4 regions of the Erwinia sp. Eh17-17 genome follow, and region 1 is predicted to be linked to each of the others. Evidence: riboswitches for the same ligand, from Rfam matches in the RefSeq annotation. Region 1 holds a riboswitch; each other region holds the start of a gene.
The links. Region 1 has a riboswitch for thiamine pyrophosphate ahead of ABEH87_RS01910 (TenA family protein). Riboswitches for the same ligand answer to the same signal wherever they lie in the genome.
Positions count from the first base shown of each region.

Region 2: it holds a riboswitch for thiamine pyrophosphate, as region 1 does, so the genes downstream of both, thiM (hydroxyethylthiazole kinase) here and ABEH87_RS01910 (TenA family protein) in region 1, are expected to answer to the same signal.
Region 3: it holds a riboswitch for thiamine pyrophosphate, as region 1 does, so the genes downstream of both, ABEH87_RS19880 (FAD-dependent oxidoreductase) here and ABEH87_RS01910 (TenA family protein) in region 1, are expected to answer to the same signal.
Region 4: it holds a riboswitch for thiamine pyrophosphate, as region 1 does, so the genes downstream of both, thiC (phosphomethylpyrimidine synthase ThiC) here and ABEH87_RS01910 (TenA family protein) in region 1, are expected to answer to the same signal.

Region 1 is NZ_JBDFQT010000001.1:443,419-447,173, forward strand. Features, by position in the region: gene ABEH87_RS01900 (ABC transporter permease) at 1-159, opposite strand, end outside; gene ABEH87_RS01905 (ABC transporter ATP-binding protein) at 156-893, opposite strand; gene ABEH87_RS01910 (TenA family protein) at 899-1,591, opposite strand; TPP riboswitch at 1,653-1,755, opposite strand; gene ABEH87_RS01915 (methyl-accepting chemotaxis protein) at 1,957-3,755, opposite strand, start outside.
Region 2 is NZ_JBDFQT010000001.1:244,797-248,551, reverse strand. Features, by position in the region: gene fbaB (class I fructose-bisphosphate aldolase) at 1-706, opposite strand, end outside; gene thiD (bifunctional hydroxymethylpyrimidine kinase/phosphomethylpyrimidine kinase) at 861-1,661, opposite strand; gene thiM (hydroxyethylthiazole kinase) at 1,658-2,449, opposite strand; TPP riboswitch at 2,484-2,580, opposite strand; gene ABEH87_RS01070 (XRE family transcriptional regulator) at 2,660-3,208, opposite strand; gene ABEH87_RS01065 (AzlC family ABC transporter permease) at 3,312-3,755, shown strand, end outside.
Region 3 is NZ_JBDFQT010000011.1:52,463-56,217, forward strand. Features, by position in the region: gene ABEH87_RS19870 (thiazole synthase) at 1-701, opposite strand, end outside; gene thiS (sulfur carrier protein ThiS) at 705-902, opposite strand; gene ABEH87_RS19880 (FAD-dependent oxidoreductase) at 899-1,831, opposite strand; TPP riboswitch at 1,986-2,107, opposite strand; gene ABEH87_RS19885 (choline transporter) at 2,437-3,755, shown strand, end outside.
Region 4 is NZ_JBDFQT010000015.1:17,947-21,701, reverse strand. Features, by position in the region: gene nudC (NAD(+) diphosphatase) at 1-460, opposite strand, end outside; gene rsd (sigma D regulator) at 536-1,042, shown strand; TPP riboswitch at 1,182-1,282, shown strand; gene thiC (phosphomethylpyrimidine synthase ThiC) at 1,374-3,323, shown strand; gene thiE (thiamine phosphate synthase) at 3,320-3,755, shown strand, end outside.

The sequences.
Region 1 (3,755 bases):
CGCAAGGAAGGCGCGGCCTTGCCACAGGGCCGTTGCTACCGCGGCGGGTGAGGGTAATAAAAAGGCGGGGATATCGCTCAGCGTCGCCAGCCACCACAGCAGGATCAGCCCGCAAAAAATCAATGGCCCACGCATGCGGGCTGCCAGGCAGCCCCTCATCCTGCAGCCCTCAGCAACTGCTGCAACAGTTCGCCCTGGCTTTTCAGCAGGTTGGCATCGTCCGGCGCACGCGGCGGCTGGCCGCCAATAGTGTGGCTGCTGTCGATCCCGGCGGGCTGGCCGGAGAGGACCAGCAGGCGGTGGCTCAGGCGGCAGGCCTCCATCGGGTCGTGGGTGATCAGCAGCACGGTGCGGTCCGCCAGCAGCCCGGCGGCCAGCGTCTGGATCTTCGCGCGCGTCAGCGTGTCGAGTGCGGAGAAGGGCTCATCCATCAGCACAATCGGTCGCCTTTCATACAGGGTACGGGCAAGCGCCGCGCGCTGGCGCATCCCGCCGGAGAGCATGGCAGGGCGATCGTCACCGTGGCCGTGCAGTCCGACGCATTCCAGCAGATGGTCGGCCCACGCCGTGTCGATGTTTTCCCTGCGCAGACGGGCGCCGAGGGTGATGTTGTCGCGAACCGACAGCCAGGGAAACAGCAGATCTTTCTGCCCCATCCAGGCAATACGTCCGGCCAGCGGCTGGCCGTCGCTGCCGCAGACGGTGCCGGCGGTGGGCGTTATCAGCCCGGCTATGGTCTTCAGCAGGCTGGTTTTGCCGCTGCCGCTGGCCCCCAGCAGCGCGACACAGCGTCCGGCGGGAATCTCGATGCTGAGGCGGTCGAAAACCTGGCGCTGGCCAAAGCGCAGCGTCAGGTCGCGTACCCGGATGCCGGGCGGGGAGCTGGATTGCATAGCGATCACCGCTGTTGTCCCGCGTTCAGTCCCATCTGCCAGAAGGCCGACTCCAGGCGGGTGGCGGTGGTGAAAATATCTGACAGCGCGGCGAAGCGGCTTGCTGCTCCACGCTGCTGGCCGACCGTGTCCAGTAGCGCGATGGCGGCCTGCACGCCGCTGAGATAGTCCGGGTTTGCATAGTTACGGATCCATGAGGCGTAAGGGCTGTCCGTCAGCACCGTTTCCTCTGCCGCCAGCAGACGCAGGCCGATCTCCGCGTAGCCCGCCACGCAGGGCAGCAGCGCCGCCAGCAGGTCGAGCGCATCGCCGGAGTGGCCGATATCCAGCACGTAGCGGGTGTAGTTCATAGTTTCCGGCGCTTCCGGTTGGGCGGCCATTTGTGCTTCGTTCAGCCCCCAGTCTGCGCAGTAGCTGACGTGCAGCGGCAGTTCACTGACGATGGCATTCAGCGAGGCGGTGGCCGCGCGCATTTCCGGCAGCGTGTGCAGCTTGCTGACCAGCAGGGCATAAGCGCGGGCGAAGTGGATCAGGAACAGGTAATCCTGGGTCAGGTAGCGGCGAAAGGCCGCTTCGGGCAGGGTGCCGCGAGCAAGCTGGTGGATAAACGGGTGAGCAACGTAGTCCTGCCAGTCGTTACCCGCCTGCTGGCGTAAACGTCCGTACAGGCCGTGGCTGAAATCGACTGACTGAATGATTTTCGACACTGAATCCCCTCATTTAAGTGGAGATCCGGGTATGCGGAGGTGTGATCAGGCAAGTAAAATGCCAACCCGTCCCTTCGCTGGCATGACCCAGATCAGGTTCAAAGGGTTCGGCTTACGCCATCTCAGCCCATCACAGGACACCCCTCGGAGGCGTTTGTTATACGATATTTTATTTTGTATAGCAATCTGCCCTGCCAGCACCGGGGTGGGAAGTGACGATTAAAAAAGAGATTTAGCGTGCACGCGTGCTCCATCAGCGCGGCTGAAGAGGGATTCCATCGTATTTAACAGCGGGGAGTCATGGGGCTGAGTGCGGGGGTTGCCCGCTGAAAGCTCAGCGGGCGATACATCCTGTTTTAGAACGACGTCCACTCCTCTTCGATGGCTTTATGCGTTCTGGCGGGAGTAACCTGAGCGGTTTTTTTCTCCGCGCCGCTGACCCATTCACCCTCATGCACCCGGCTGGCGGAGATCTTAAAGATAGCGACCATTTCGCTCAGCTTTCTTGCCTGCTGTTCCAGAGAAACCGCCGCCGCCGAGGATTCCTGCACCAGCGTGGCGTTCTGCTGCGTGGTGGAGTCCATCTCGGTTACGGCTTTACCAATCTGCTCAATGCCCTGTCGCTGCTCGTTTGACGAGCTGGAAATCTCATCAATGATCTGACTGACGTGGGTGACGGAATTGACGATATCTTCCATGCTGGCGCCTGCCCGGTTGACCAGGTCGGTGCCGGTGCCGATGCGCGCCACGGAGTCATTAATCAGGGATTCGATCTCTTTCGCCGCGTCAGCACTGCGCTGCGCCAGCGTTCTGACTTCACCCGCCACCACGGCGAACCCGCGCCCCTGCTCACCGGCCCGGGCGGCTTCCACCGCTGCATTCAGCGCCAGAATATTGGTCTGGAAGGCAATGCCGTTAATCACGCTGATAATTTCGGTGATCTTCTTCGAGCTGGTGGCAATGCCGTTCATGGTACTGACCACTTCACCCACAATCTGACCGCCTTTACGCGCGTCAGCGCTGGCGCTGGCCGCCAGTTTACTGGCCTGCTGGGCATTGTCGGCGTTTAAGCGCACGGTTGAGGTCAGCTCTTCCATGCTGGAGGCGGTTTCCACCACAGCCGCAGACTGCTGCTCGGTTCTGGAAGCGAGATCGGTGTTTCCGGCGGCAATTTGCGATGAGGCGCTGGCCAGGTGGCTGACGCTCTCACGGATGCCCGATATCATATCGCGCAGGCGGGCATTCATTGCTCCCATGGTTTGCGTCAGCTCGCCGAGCTCATCCTGGGAGGTAGCGGCGATCTGCGCCGTCAGGTCACCGCTGGAGATGCGCTGGGCCAGCGCCAGGTTTTCACCTATCGGGCGGGTGATCTTGCGGGTGATAATCCAGGCGGCCAGTAGCCCGATAACAATTGCCAGCAGCGCGAGGACCGAGATGATAATAATGGTATCGGCGATGAGACGGCTGTTATATTCCGCCTGCGCCTTAATCAGCTGGTCTGCGGTATGGTTCAGGTCGGCCGCTGCCACCCCCATCACGTCGGCCGATTTTTGCGTTTCAACGATGGATTTAAAGTAGGTTTCTGCCTGAGCTTTCAGAGACTGATAATGTTCCCACGCCGGGGTCAGCACCGCTCTGGTTTCATCCGTCAGCTGGGGCAGGCTGTCGTTATAAAGAGATTCCGCATGAGTATAGGCCTGGTCGACGGCCGACATGGCCTCCGGCGTATGCAGCGTAATCAGCGTGTCGCCCGCTTCGCCGAGAAGGGATAGCGCGAAGAATAAATCAAAAATTGCACTGCGTGATTCAGCACCCGGCGAAGTATTGAGTACGCGATTATTGAGCTCAGCTAAAAAACGTTTATCGCTGAGCTGGTGAAGGTTTTTAGCCAGCTGGTTACTGTTGATGCTTTTCTCATGATATTGCGCGCGTGTTTTACTGTAGCGATCGATATTTTCGCCCAGCCGGGTAAAATATTGCTTCGTGTCCCCGCGCCAGTTAAATTTAGTGGCATTCTGGTAGAGGGTTTGCATGGAGACGATGGCTGCGCCGTTTTCTTTCATTTTCTGTTCATCGGCGCTTTGCAAATATAGCAGGCGGTTGCGTCGGGCAATGTCCAGCAGGTTACCAATATCATTGGTGATCGCGGTTTTTA
Region 2 (3,755 bases), 200 kb from region 1:
CGATATCCGCGCCGATGGTGGCCGCCAGATGGTTCGCCTGGCCGGTCAGGTCAGCGCTGGCGTGGTAGTCCACCCCCTCTTTCTTGAAGGCATCGTTACGCAGGTAAGCCCACAGCACGGTGACCATGCCCAGTTCATGCGCCCGTTCAAACGCCGCAGAGATCTCTTCAATCTGACGCCGCGACTGCTCCGAGCCGAAATAGATGGTTGCCCCGACGGCAACGGCACCAAGGTTAAAGGCCTGTTCGACGCTGGCATACAGCGTCTGATCGTACTGGGTGGGGTAACTCAGCGTTTCGTTATGGTTCAGCTTCACCATAAAGGGAATGCGGTGAGCATAGCGGCGGGAGACGGAGGCCAGCACGCCATAGGTGGAGGCTACGCAGTTACAACCGGCTTCAATGGCCAGTTCAACAATATTTTTCGGGTCAAAATAGAGCGGGTTCGCCGCAAAGGAGGCGCCGGCTGAATGCTCAACGCCCTGGTCCACTGGCAGGATAGAGAGGTAACCTGTCCCGGCTAAACGTCCGGTGTTGTACAGGGTTTGCATATTGCGTAACACAGCCGGGGGGCGGTTGTTATCCACCATCACCCGGTCAACATAATCCGCTCCGGGAAGGTAGAGGTTGTCCGCTGGAATAGTCATGCAGCGATGTTGCAAAAGAGAATCCGCTTCTTTGCCCAATAACTGTACGATGTCCGTCATGATAACTCCTGTTAAAATGTTCAGGACCCTTTTCAGGGCCCGCGCGTCAGTTTTTCTGACCCCAACAGGTTGAACCCATAACCCGCATTAAGGCAAATTGCTGACTCCATTTTTCAGAACGATCCGCACTAAAAGCCCGTGAAGTGTGAGCGGGTTACCACCATTGATGAAAATGGTGTACCGGCCCGTTTCCGTGGCCCACCTCCAGCGAATCGGCCTGCTCCAGCGCCCCCTGTAGCCAGTGTTTTGCCGCCTGCACGGTGGTGACCCAGTCATTATGACGCGGACGCAGCGCCGCCAGCGCCGCCGACAGGGAACAGCCGGTGCCGTGCGTATTGCGGGTATGGATGCGTGGCGCGGTAAAACGCTGCTCCAGCTGGCGGGTAAACAGCCAGTCGGGACTTTCCACTGCGCTGAGATGGCCGCCCTTCATCAGCACCGCCTGGCAGCCCAGCGCCAGCAGCGCACGGCCCTGCTGGCGCATTTCCCTTTCATCACGGGCGGGCGGGCACTGCAACAGCGCGGCGGCCTCCGGCAGGTTCGGGGTAATCAGGGAAACCTGCGGCAGCAGGCGCTCGCGCAGAGTAGCAACCGCGTCGGCACTGAGTAACGGGTCACCGCTTTTCGCCAGCATCACCGTATCCAGCACCACCCACGGCACGTTCGCCCCCTTCAGGCGCTCGGCCACCACATCGACAATGGCACTTTCTGCCAGCATGCCAATTTTAATCGTGTCGATACGCACGTCCGACAGAACAGAGTCCAGCTGCGCGGCCACGAACGCGGGCTCAATGCGGTAGACCGACTGAACGCCGGTGGTGTTCTGCGCCACCAGCGCCGTGATCGCGCTGGTACCGTAAGCGCCCAGCGCCGAGAAGGTTTTCAGATCGGCCTGGATCCCCGCGCCACCGCTGGGGTCGGTACCGGCAATCGTCATGGCATTAATGCGTTTCATCGCCACGCCTCCGGGTCCAGCAGATACAGAGCGTCGAGGAAGGCCGGGATAAAGCTGCCCGGCCCCCTCGCCTGCGCGGCGGCACGTTCTCCGGCGAGGGAGACGACGCGACAGGCGCTGGCAACATGGACCAGACGATCGCCCGGCAGCGTGGCAAAACCGGCCACCGCCGCCGACAGCGCGCAGCCGGTGCCAACCACCCGCGTCATCAGCGCCGAGCCGCCGCTGACGCTCAGGGTACGGTTGCCGTCGGTGACAAAATCTACCTCTCCCGTCACCGCCACCACCGCGCCGCTCTCCTGCGCCAGCGCCTGTGCCGCGTGCAGTGCGGCCGTCGAGGCGTGCTGGCTGTCAACGCCACGGCCGCTGACCGCCTGCTTTGCCAGCGCCATAATTTCCGAGGCATTACCGCGAATTGCGGCCGGTTTAAGCCGCAGCAGCTGGTGACAGAAGGCGGTGCGGAAATCCAGCCCCCCCACCGCCACCGGATCTAACGTCCAGCCGCGCCCTGCCGTACTGGCGGCGTGAACGGCGGCCAGCATCGCCTCACTGCGGCTGTGAGTCAGGGTTCCGACATTGATCAGCAGGGCATCGGCCATCGCGCTGAACTGCGCGGCTTCCTGCGCATCGATGACCATCGCCGGGGAGGCACCCAGCGCCAGCAGGACGTTGGCCGTAAAGGTCTGCACCACATCATTGGTCATACAGTGAATCAGGGGGGATCGCTGTTGGAACAGCGTCAGGGAATCGGCCACGTCGCTGTGGCTGAGGGGTTCAGGTTGGATCATTTTTGCTCCCAACCGGCGATCAAGAAGGCGATGCCGGTCGGGCATCTGACTTCCCTACGCTGGCATTATCCAGATCAGGTTATACGGGTATTTCTCAGCCTTCACAAAGAAGGGCACCCCGAGTCATTGGTCGTGTTTACTGTTTATTCATTACTGACTGAGCGGACAGGATAAGAGAGAAACGGTGATCCTGTAAACCCGTTTAGGCCGCTACCCCTGCTCTGCCACCAGCAGCGCCAGGGTATCCGCTTCCAGCGCTCTGAAAATATGCTCACGGTCAGCGGGATAACAGATGTAATCGCCGGGCAGCAGCTCCTCTGGCGCCTCTTTCAGCCCGACCAGCGCCCGGCCCTGGGTGACAATAATATGCTCTACCGATCCGGCATGATGAGGCAGTGACAGCCGGTCGGCCCCCGGCTGGGTCATCAGCAGGTAGATGTCACGGCGCGCGCCCGGCGGGCAGCTGGCCAGCAGGATCGCCTCATAGTTCGCTTCCCCGGCCACCACTTTTGCGCCTTCACCACGGCGGATCACCTGGGTTTTCTGTGGTTCCGGCTCCAGCAGTCTGGCAAACGGGATATTGAGCGCCACGCACAGCGCCCAGAGCGTCTCCAGGCTGGGGTTACCGTTGCCCGCTTCCAGCTGCGACAGCGTGGATTTTGCAATCCCCGCTCTTCTGGCCACTTCGGCCAGGGAAAGCCCGGCCAGTGTACGCTCGCGGGTTAAACTCTCTGCAATTACCGCAATGGGTTGGGTCATCGGCTGCCTCAGTGTTCGCTAAAACGAACGAAACGTTCGGGTTGATATTCAATGTTACTGCGTTCATTATAATGTCAATTTCGTTCGTTATGGTAAATATCTCATGATCGCCCGTCATTTTTCATCGCTCGCGCCGGATACGCGCAAAGCCATTTATTTGATCTGCCTCGCCGTTGGCGTGGTGGGCATTTCCTATGGCTCGCTGGCAACTGCCTACGGCTTCCCGCTCTGGGTGCCGCTGTTCTCCAGCCTGTTTGTACTGGCCGGGGCATCGGAATTTATGTTTATTGCCATTGTCGCCGCAGGGGGAAATCCGCTGGCGGCTGCGCTGGCCGGGCTGCTGGTCAACGCGCGCCATTTCCCTTTTGGCATTGCCGTGCGCGATCTGGTCGGGTCGCGTCTTTCCGCCCTGCTGGGCTGCCACATTATGAATGATGAGAGCGTGGTCTTCGGCCTGTCGCAGCCTACGCCACCGCAGCGCAAAGCCGCTTTCTGGCTGTGCGGGCTGGGGGTGGCCGTGGTCTGGCCCCTGGGCGCGGTGCTGGGC
Region 3 (3,755 bases), on a different contig from region 1:
TCTACCAGACCGGCCTGACAGGCATCCCGCCCGGCACGGATAGCGGCGGAAAATGCCCCGGCCATAAGCACCGGATCCTGTGCTTTGGCGACCGCGGTATTGAGCAGAATACCGTCGAACCCCATTTCCATCGCCTGAGCGGCCTGGCTGGGTGCGCCGATCCCGGCATCGATGATCAGCGGAATATCCTTGAACCAGGCGCGCATGGAGCGCAGCCCCTCAATATTGCGCAGTCCCTGCCCGGAGCCAATCGGTGCGCCCCACGGCATCAGCAGCTCACAGCCGGCCTCGATCAGCTTCTCGCCGAGGATCAGGTCTTCAGTGGTGTAGGGAAAGACCTGAAATCCCTCGGCGCAGAGAATGCGTGCCGCTTCCACCAGTGCAAAGGGATCGGGCTGCAGCGTGTCGGCGTGGCCAATCACCTCCAGTTTGATCCAGGGCGTGTTAAACAGTTCGCGGGCCATATGTGCGGTGGTCACCGCCTCTTTCACGCTGTGACAGCCTGCGGTATTAGGCAGTATGCGTTTATTCAGCCCGGTCAGCACTTCACGGAACACCGCGCCGTGGCTGCCTTCACGCCGCAGGCTGACAGTAATAATCTCACTGCCGGAACGTTCAACGGCCTGCTGCAGAATATGCGGAGAGGGATACCCGGCGGTGCCGAGCAGGAACCGTGACTGTGGAACGAAATCGTAGAACATCTCTTATCCTCCCTGCATCGGTGATAGCACTTCGAGCTCGCAGTCTGCACTCAGCAACTGGGTCTCATAACGGGAACGCGGCACAAACTGACCGTTAAGGGCACTGGCGACACAGCCCGCGTCAATCTGTTGTTCGCGCAGTAGTTCCGCCAGCGTGGTGGCGGTGGTGTCGATCGCTATGCCGTTGAGTTGTATGTTCATATCAGGTTTTCCTGCATCAGTTGCTGCATCAGTTTTTCCGCCATCACGGGGGCGAGAAGAAAACCGTGGCGGTACATGCCGTTAACGGACCAGACGCCGTTGCGGTGGTGAATAGCGGGGACGTTATTGCGCCAGGCAGGACGCAGCCCGCTGCCGCTTTCAAGTACTCTGGCCTCGGCCAGCGCCGGATGGATAGCGTAAGCGGCGCTTAACAACTCCATCATGGCGCGTGCGCTGACCGGGCTGCTGTCATGACTTTCCACCATCGTGGCACCCAGCATGAAGCGCCCTTCCGCCCGCGGTACCAGATAACAGGGAAAGCGGGGGTGTAGCAGGCGAATCGGCCGGGAGAAGGCGACATCATGACTTTGCAGGATCAGCATTTCGCCACGCACGGCGCGCAACGCTGGCTGATCGGGTGCGGCGTGGATCCCTCGGCAGTCGATCACCGTGCCGCCGGGTTTATCCTGATGGAAGGGAACGCCTCCAAGTTGCAGGGCGGCCCGCAGCTGCAGCAACGCGCTGCGCGGGTCGAGGTGGGCTTCTCCGGCAAAAAACAGTCCCCTGGCAAAGCGCCCTTCGAGCGCGGGTTCCAGCGAATCGGGTTCGACCCACTGATGGGCGTGAGTCATGCGGGAGAAGCGGGTAAGTTCAGGCGCGTCGCGCGGCGGGGCGACGACCAGCGTGCCCTGATGTGCCACGCCTTTCACGCGGGCAGACCACCAGGGTGCAGAGCGTTGCCCCAGTTCGACTACTTCTGCCGGCGCGCTTTCACCTTCGCACCAGGGGGCCAGCATACCGCCAGCCAGGTGGGATGCTGCTGCGTGCTGAGGCGATGTGATGACCTCTACGGTATGACCACGTTCAGCAAGCAGCGTGGCGACACACAGCCCGGTGACGCCGTCACCAATCACCGACCAGCGGCTCATGAGCTGTGGTTTCCGCAGAAGGGAAAGAGTATTGCAGATAGTGTCACGTTAGCCTCTCAAACATGCTGAGACCCGTGATAAGGATAAGGAAAAAGGCGGAGACGAGGTGAAGCAGTGCCCACGCAGCAGGTATCCTGTGAAGCCTCAATACAGCTTATCAGGAGACGAGTCTTCCTACGCCAGTATCAACTGGGTCAGGTTCTAAGGGTCGCTAAGCCGCGAAAAATCGCTCATTAGCCTCTCAGTCTCTCTGGCGAGACTCCCCTGACAGGAACTAGTTGTATTTTACCCGGTGGAAATCGTCAAGTTGTAAGCGCGGTTTATCGTGGAAACGGCGGCAGTTTGCGCCACAGAGATTTTTTTTAATTGAATGCTCAATCAATAAAAACTATCATTCTTGCTCTCGTTTACACAAAATTTACTTTTTGGGGGTGATCTGGATCAAGATTTATAGCAATTAATCAATAAATTACACCAATTTCATCCTGATGGTTCTCCCAGTGTAATTAGCGGATATACGGCGGATTTTACCCAGTATGCGCTAATGCGCGCTTCGCAGAGCGGACTTCAGGTTATTTCCCTGATCATTTTTTTGCGGAGACATTATGCCGACGACTGAAATACCAGGAAAGACTCAAAAAGATCGTATCAACCCCGTGGTTTTCTATACCTCAGCAGCGCTTATCCTGCTGTTCTCCCTGACCACCATCCTGTTTACTGATTTTTCCGACCGCTGGATTAATCGCACTCTCGACTGGGTATCTAACACTTTTGGCTGGTATTACCTGCTGGCGGCCACGCTGTACATCGTCTTCGTGCTGTTTATGGCCTGCTCCCGCTTCGGTTCCATCAAGCTGGGGCCTGAGCAGTCAAAGCCGGAGTTCAGCCTGATGAGCTGGGCGGCAATGCTGTTTGCCGCCGGTATCGGGATTGATCTGATGTTCTTCTCGGTGGCCGAACCGGTTACCCAGTACATGATGCCGCCGGAAGGCCAGGGTCAGACGATGGAGGCGGCGCGCCAGGCGATGGTCTGGACACTGTTCCACTACGGTCTGACCGGCTGGTCGATGTACGCCCTGATGGGCATCGCGCTCGGCTACTTTAGCTACCGCTACGGTCTGCCGCTGACCATTCGCTCGGCGCTCTACCCGATTTTCGGCAAGCGTATTAATGGCCCGATTGGTCACACCGTGGATATTGCGGCAGTGCTCGGGACTATTTTTGGTATTGCCACCACGCTCGGGATCGGCGTGGTGCAGCTGAACTACGGCCTGAAGGTACTGTTTGACGTGCCGGAAGGACTGACGGCGCAGGCCGGACTGATTGTTCTGTCGGTGATTATGGCCACCATCTCTGTGACTTCCGGCGTCAATAAAGGCATTCGCTTTCTGTCGGAGCTGAACGTGCTGCTGGCTTTTGGTCTGATCCTGTTTGTACTGTTTGTCGGCGATACCAGCTTCCTGCTGAATGCGCTGGTGCTCAACGTCGGGGATTACATCAATCGCTTTATGGGCATGACGCTGAACAGCTTCGCTTTTGACCGCCCGACAGAATGGATGAACAACTGGACGCTGTTCTTCTGGGCCTGGTGGGTTGCCTGGTCGCCGTTTGTTGGCCTGTTCCTGGCGCGTATTTCACGTGGCCGTACCATCCGCCAGTTCGTGGTGGGCACGCTGACCATTCCGTTTATCTTCACCCTGCTGTGGCTGTCGATTTTTGGCAACAGTGCACTGTACGAAATTATTCACGGCAACATGGCCTTCGCTGAGGAGACCATGGCGCACCCGGAACGCGGCTTCTACAGCCTTCTGGCGCAGTACCCTGGCTTCACCTTCAGCGCCTCGGTGGCGACAATTACCGGTCTGTTATTTTATGTAACGTCTGCGGACTCCGGTTCCCTGGTGCTGGGGAACTTCACCTCGCG
Region 4 (3,755 bases), on a different contig from region 1:
ACACGCCGTTGCGGTGTCGGGTATGCTGCGCCAGCAGAATCTCATCCCCCCGGCGGATGGCAACAATGATACAGGGTGCAATCTGCGGATAATAACGCTGGCGGCAGTGGCCACACAGACAGGCCCATTCCGTTTTGCTGTGGTGCATTTCGTGGCCACAGTAGCCACACCAGCGGTGCGAACGATAGAACTCCGCCAGCTGAATGCCCCGCCCGACCAGCTGGAACAGCCCGGTTTCGCTATCGAGCAGCTGCCGTAACGATCCCATATCCTGAGGCCGCGTATCGCGGATCAGCCAGACGGTTTGCCCCTGCCACTCACCAATCGGCGATCCCCGCGATCCTGCCAGACCGAGTAAACCGGCATTCCCCTGAGGTAATTCACCTTTTGGTAACCAAATTTTATGTTCCAGGCTGACAATCCACCAGCCAGCGTCTACGCTTAAAATTTCCTGTTCCATCATTTTGCTCATCATCCTCAGCTTAAAGACTGGATTGAGGTCAGACGTTAAAATATAACACTCACGGAGTTGAACATGCTTAACCAGTTAGAAGTCCTCACCGCGCGCGTCGGCGGTTGCAGTGAGCTGGTAGACTTCTGTCTGCGCTCGCGCAAGCAGTTGCTGGTTACCTACTATCAAGTGGCTGGTATCAAGCCTAACAAGGAAACGCTGACGACGCTCGATGAAAACGCGCTCGATACGTTTTGCCTGAATCTGGTGGATTATCTTTCGACGGGCCACTTCACCGTCTATCAACGCTTTATCAAAGAGCTGGAAGGAACTGAGCAGCTGGCGAAAGCGTCGCTGATCTACCCCTCACTAAAGGCCAATACCGATCGGATCATGCAGGTTTATGATTCTCATCTGGAAGACGCTATCGATCATGACAACTATCGGGAATTCCAGAATGCGCTGTCCATTGTGGGTGAAGCGCTGGAAGCCCGCTTTACTCTGGAAGATAAATTCATCCAGTTAGCTTTAGACAATATGGCTGAAAATCAAGAAGCTGCCAACGCCTGCACCCTCGCACGCCCTGCCTGATTCGTTATCAAAATGTGATTTTCTTGTAGTTTCCAAAATGCCCCTTTATGCTGAAGGGGTTCGGATGAGGCGTGCCTCATCCCTGCGTAGTGTTAATTTCGAGACCGGGAGTTGTGACTTATTAGCCATAATTCTCATCGATATCTTGTCGGAGTGCCCTTCGGGGCTGAGACCGTTAATTCGGGATCCGCGGAACCTGATCAGGTTAGTACCTGCGAAGGGAACAAGAGTAAATCTGCTATGGCGATGTGAATGCCCATTTTCTCACATCGTTATCGTTACTCCCCGCCTCCAGGCAAGCAAACTTCTGTTTAATGATCAGGAAATTGCTATGTCTACCGTTGAAAAACCTTTCGTTGAGAAAAAAGCCAGCCGCCGCCAACAGCGCGCCGCCGCGCAGCAGTTTATCGACTCCCTGCAGGGTACGGCTTTTCCCAATTCAAAACGTATTTATCTGAGCGGGTCGCAGCCGGATATCCGCGTACCGATGCGCGAGATCCAGCTCAGCCCGACGACCGTGGGCGGTAGCCAGGATCGACCGCTGCTGGAAGAAAACGAACCGGTACCGGTCTACGATACGGCAGGCCCGTATGGTGACCCGACCGCGACGATTGATGTCCATGCCGGGCTGCAGAAGCTGCGCAGCCAGTGGATCGCCAGACGGGGCGATACCGAGGAGAGGGAGGAACTCAGCTCGACCTACACGCAACAACGCCTGGCAGACGACGGGCTGGACCACTTACGCTTTGAGAACCTGCCCCGGCCACGTCGGTCACTGGCAGGACGCTGCGTCACTCAAATGCATTATGCCCGTCAGGGCATTATCACGCCGGAAATGGAGTATATCGCCCTGCGTGAGAATATGGGCCGCGAGCGTATACGGGGTGATGTCCTGCTGCAACAGCATCCGGGCCACAGCTTCGGCGCGCAGCTGCCGGACAACATCACCGCTGAATTTGTCCGCCAGGAGGTGGCAGCCGGCCGTGCGATTATCCCGGCCAACATTAATCATCCGGAGTCCGAGCCGATGATTATCGGCCGCAATTTCCTGGTCAAGATTAACGCCAATATCGGCAATTCCGCGGTCAGCTCTTCGATCGAAGAAGAGGTGGAAAAACTGGTATGGTCGGTGCGCTGGGGTGCCGATACGGTAATGGATCTCTCAACCGGGCGTTATATTCACGAAACCCGTGAATGGCTCCTGCGCAACAGCCCGGTTCCCATTGGTACCGTGCCGATTTACCAGGCGCTGGAAAAAGTGAACGGCGTCGCAGAAGATCTCAACTGGGAAATTTTCCGCGATACGCTGCTGGAGCAGGCTGAACAGGGCGTTGATTATTTCACCATCCATGCCGGTGTGTTGCTACGCTACGTGCCGATGACCGCCAGACGGCTAACCGGCATCGTCTCCCGTGGTGGGTCGATCATGGCAAAATGGTGCCTGTCACATCATCAGGAGAGTTTTCTCTATCAACACTTCCGCGAGATTTGCGAAATTTGTGCCGCTTATGATGTCTCGCTGTCGCTGGGGGATGGCCTGCGTCCGGGTTCAATTCAGGATGCCAACGACGAAGCGCAGTTTGCCGAACTGCGCACGCTGGGCGAACTGACCAAAATCGCCTGGGAGTATGACGTACAGGTGATGATTGAAGGGCCGGGCCATGTGCCAATGCAGATGATCCGCGTCAACATGACGGAACAGCTTGAACACTGCCATGAAGCGCCGTTTTATACCCTGGGGCCGCTGACCACCGATATTGCGCCGGGATACGATCACTTCACCTCCGGTATTGGTGCTGCGATGATCGGCTGGTTTGGCTGCGCGATGCTGTGCTACGTGACGCCAAAGGAGCACCTCGGTCTGCCGAATAAAGAGGACGTGAAACAGGGGCTGATCGCCTACAAGATCGCCGCCCATGCTGCCGATCTCGCCAAAGGCCACCCCGGCGCACAAATTCGCGATAATGCGATGTCGAAAGCGCGTTTTGAATTCCGCTGGGAGGACCAGTTTAACCTGGCGCTCGATCCGCACACCGCACGTGCTTACCACGATGAAACCCTGCCGCAGGAGTCCGGCAAAGTGGCTCACTTCTGTTCAATGTGTGGCCCCAAATTTTGCTCTATGAAAATCACTCAGGAAGTACGTGAATACGCTGCCCGTCAGGAGGCCGAAGCCCGGCCGATCGAAATGGGTATGGCACAGATGTCTGAGGCGTTTCGCCATCGCGGCGGTGAGCTTTATCACCGTGCAGATAACCTGAAATCAGAGGAAAAATTATGAGTCGTGGCGCTTTTCCCGCTACCGAAGCGCGGCTGGGCCTGTACCCGGTGGTCGATACGGTGGAATGGATTGCACGCCTGCTGGATGCCGGCGTGAGGACACTGCAGTTACGGATTAAAGACTGCGCGGATAGTGAAGTCGAACAGCAGATCGTCGATGCCATTGCTCTGGGTAAACGCTATCAGGCGCGCCTGTTTATTAATGACTACTGGCGGCTGGCAATCAAACATCAGGCCTACGGCGTCCATCTTGGACAGGAAGATCTTGATGTTGCCGACCTGGATGCGATTCACGCTGCCGGTCTGCGCCTTGGTCTGTCAACGCATGACGATGTCGAGCTGGACAGAGCGCTGGCCGAACAGCCTTCTTATATTGCTCTGGGTCACGTATTCCCGACGCAAACAAAAGTGATGCCATCCGCGCCGCAGGGAC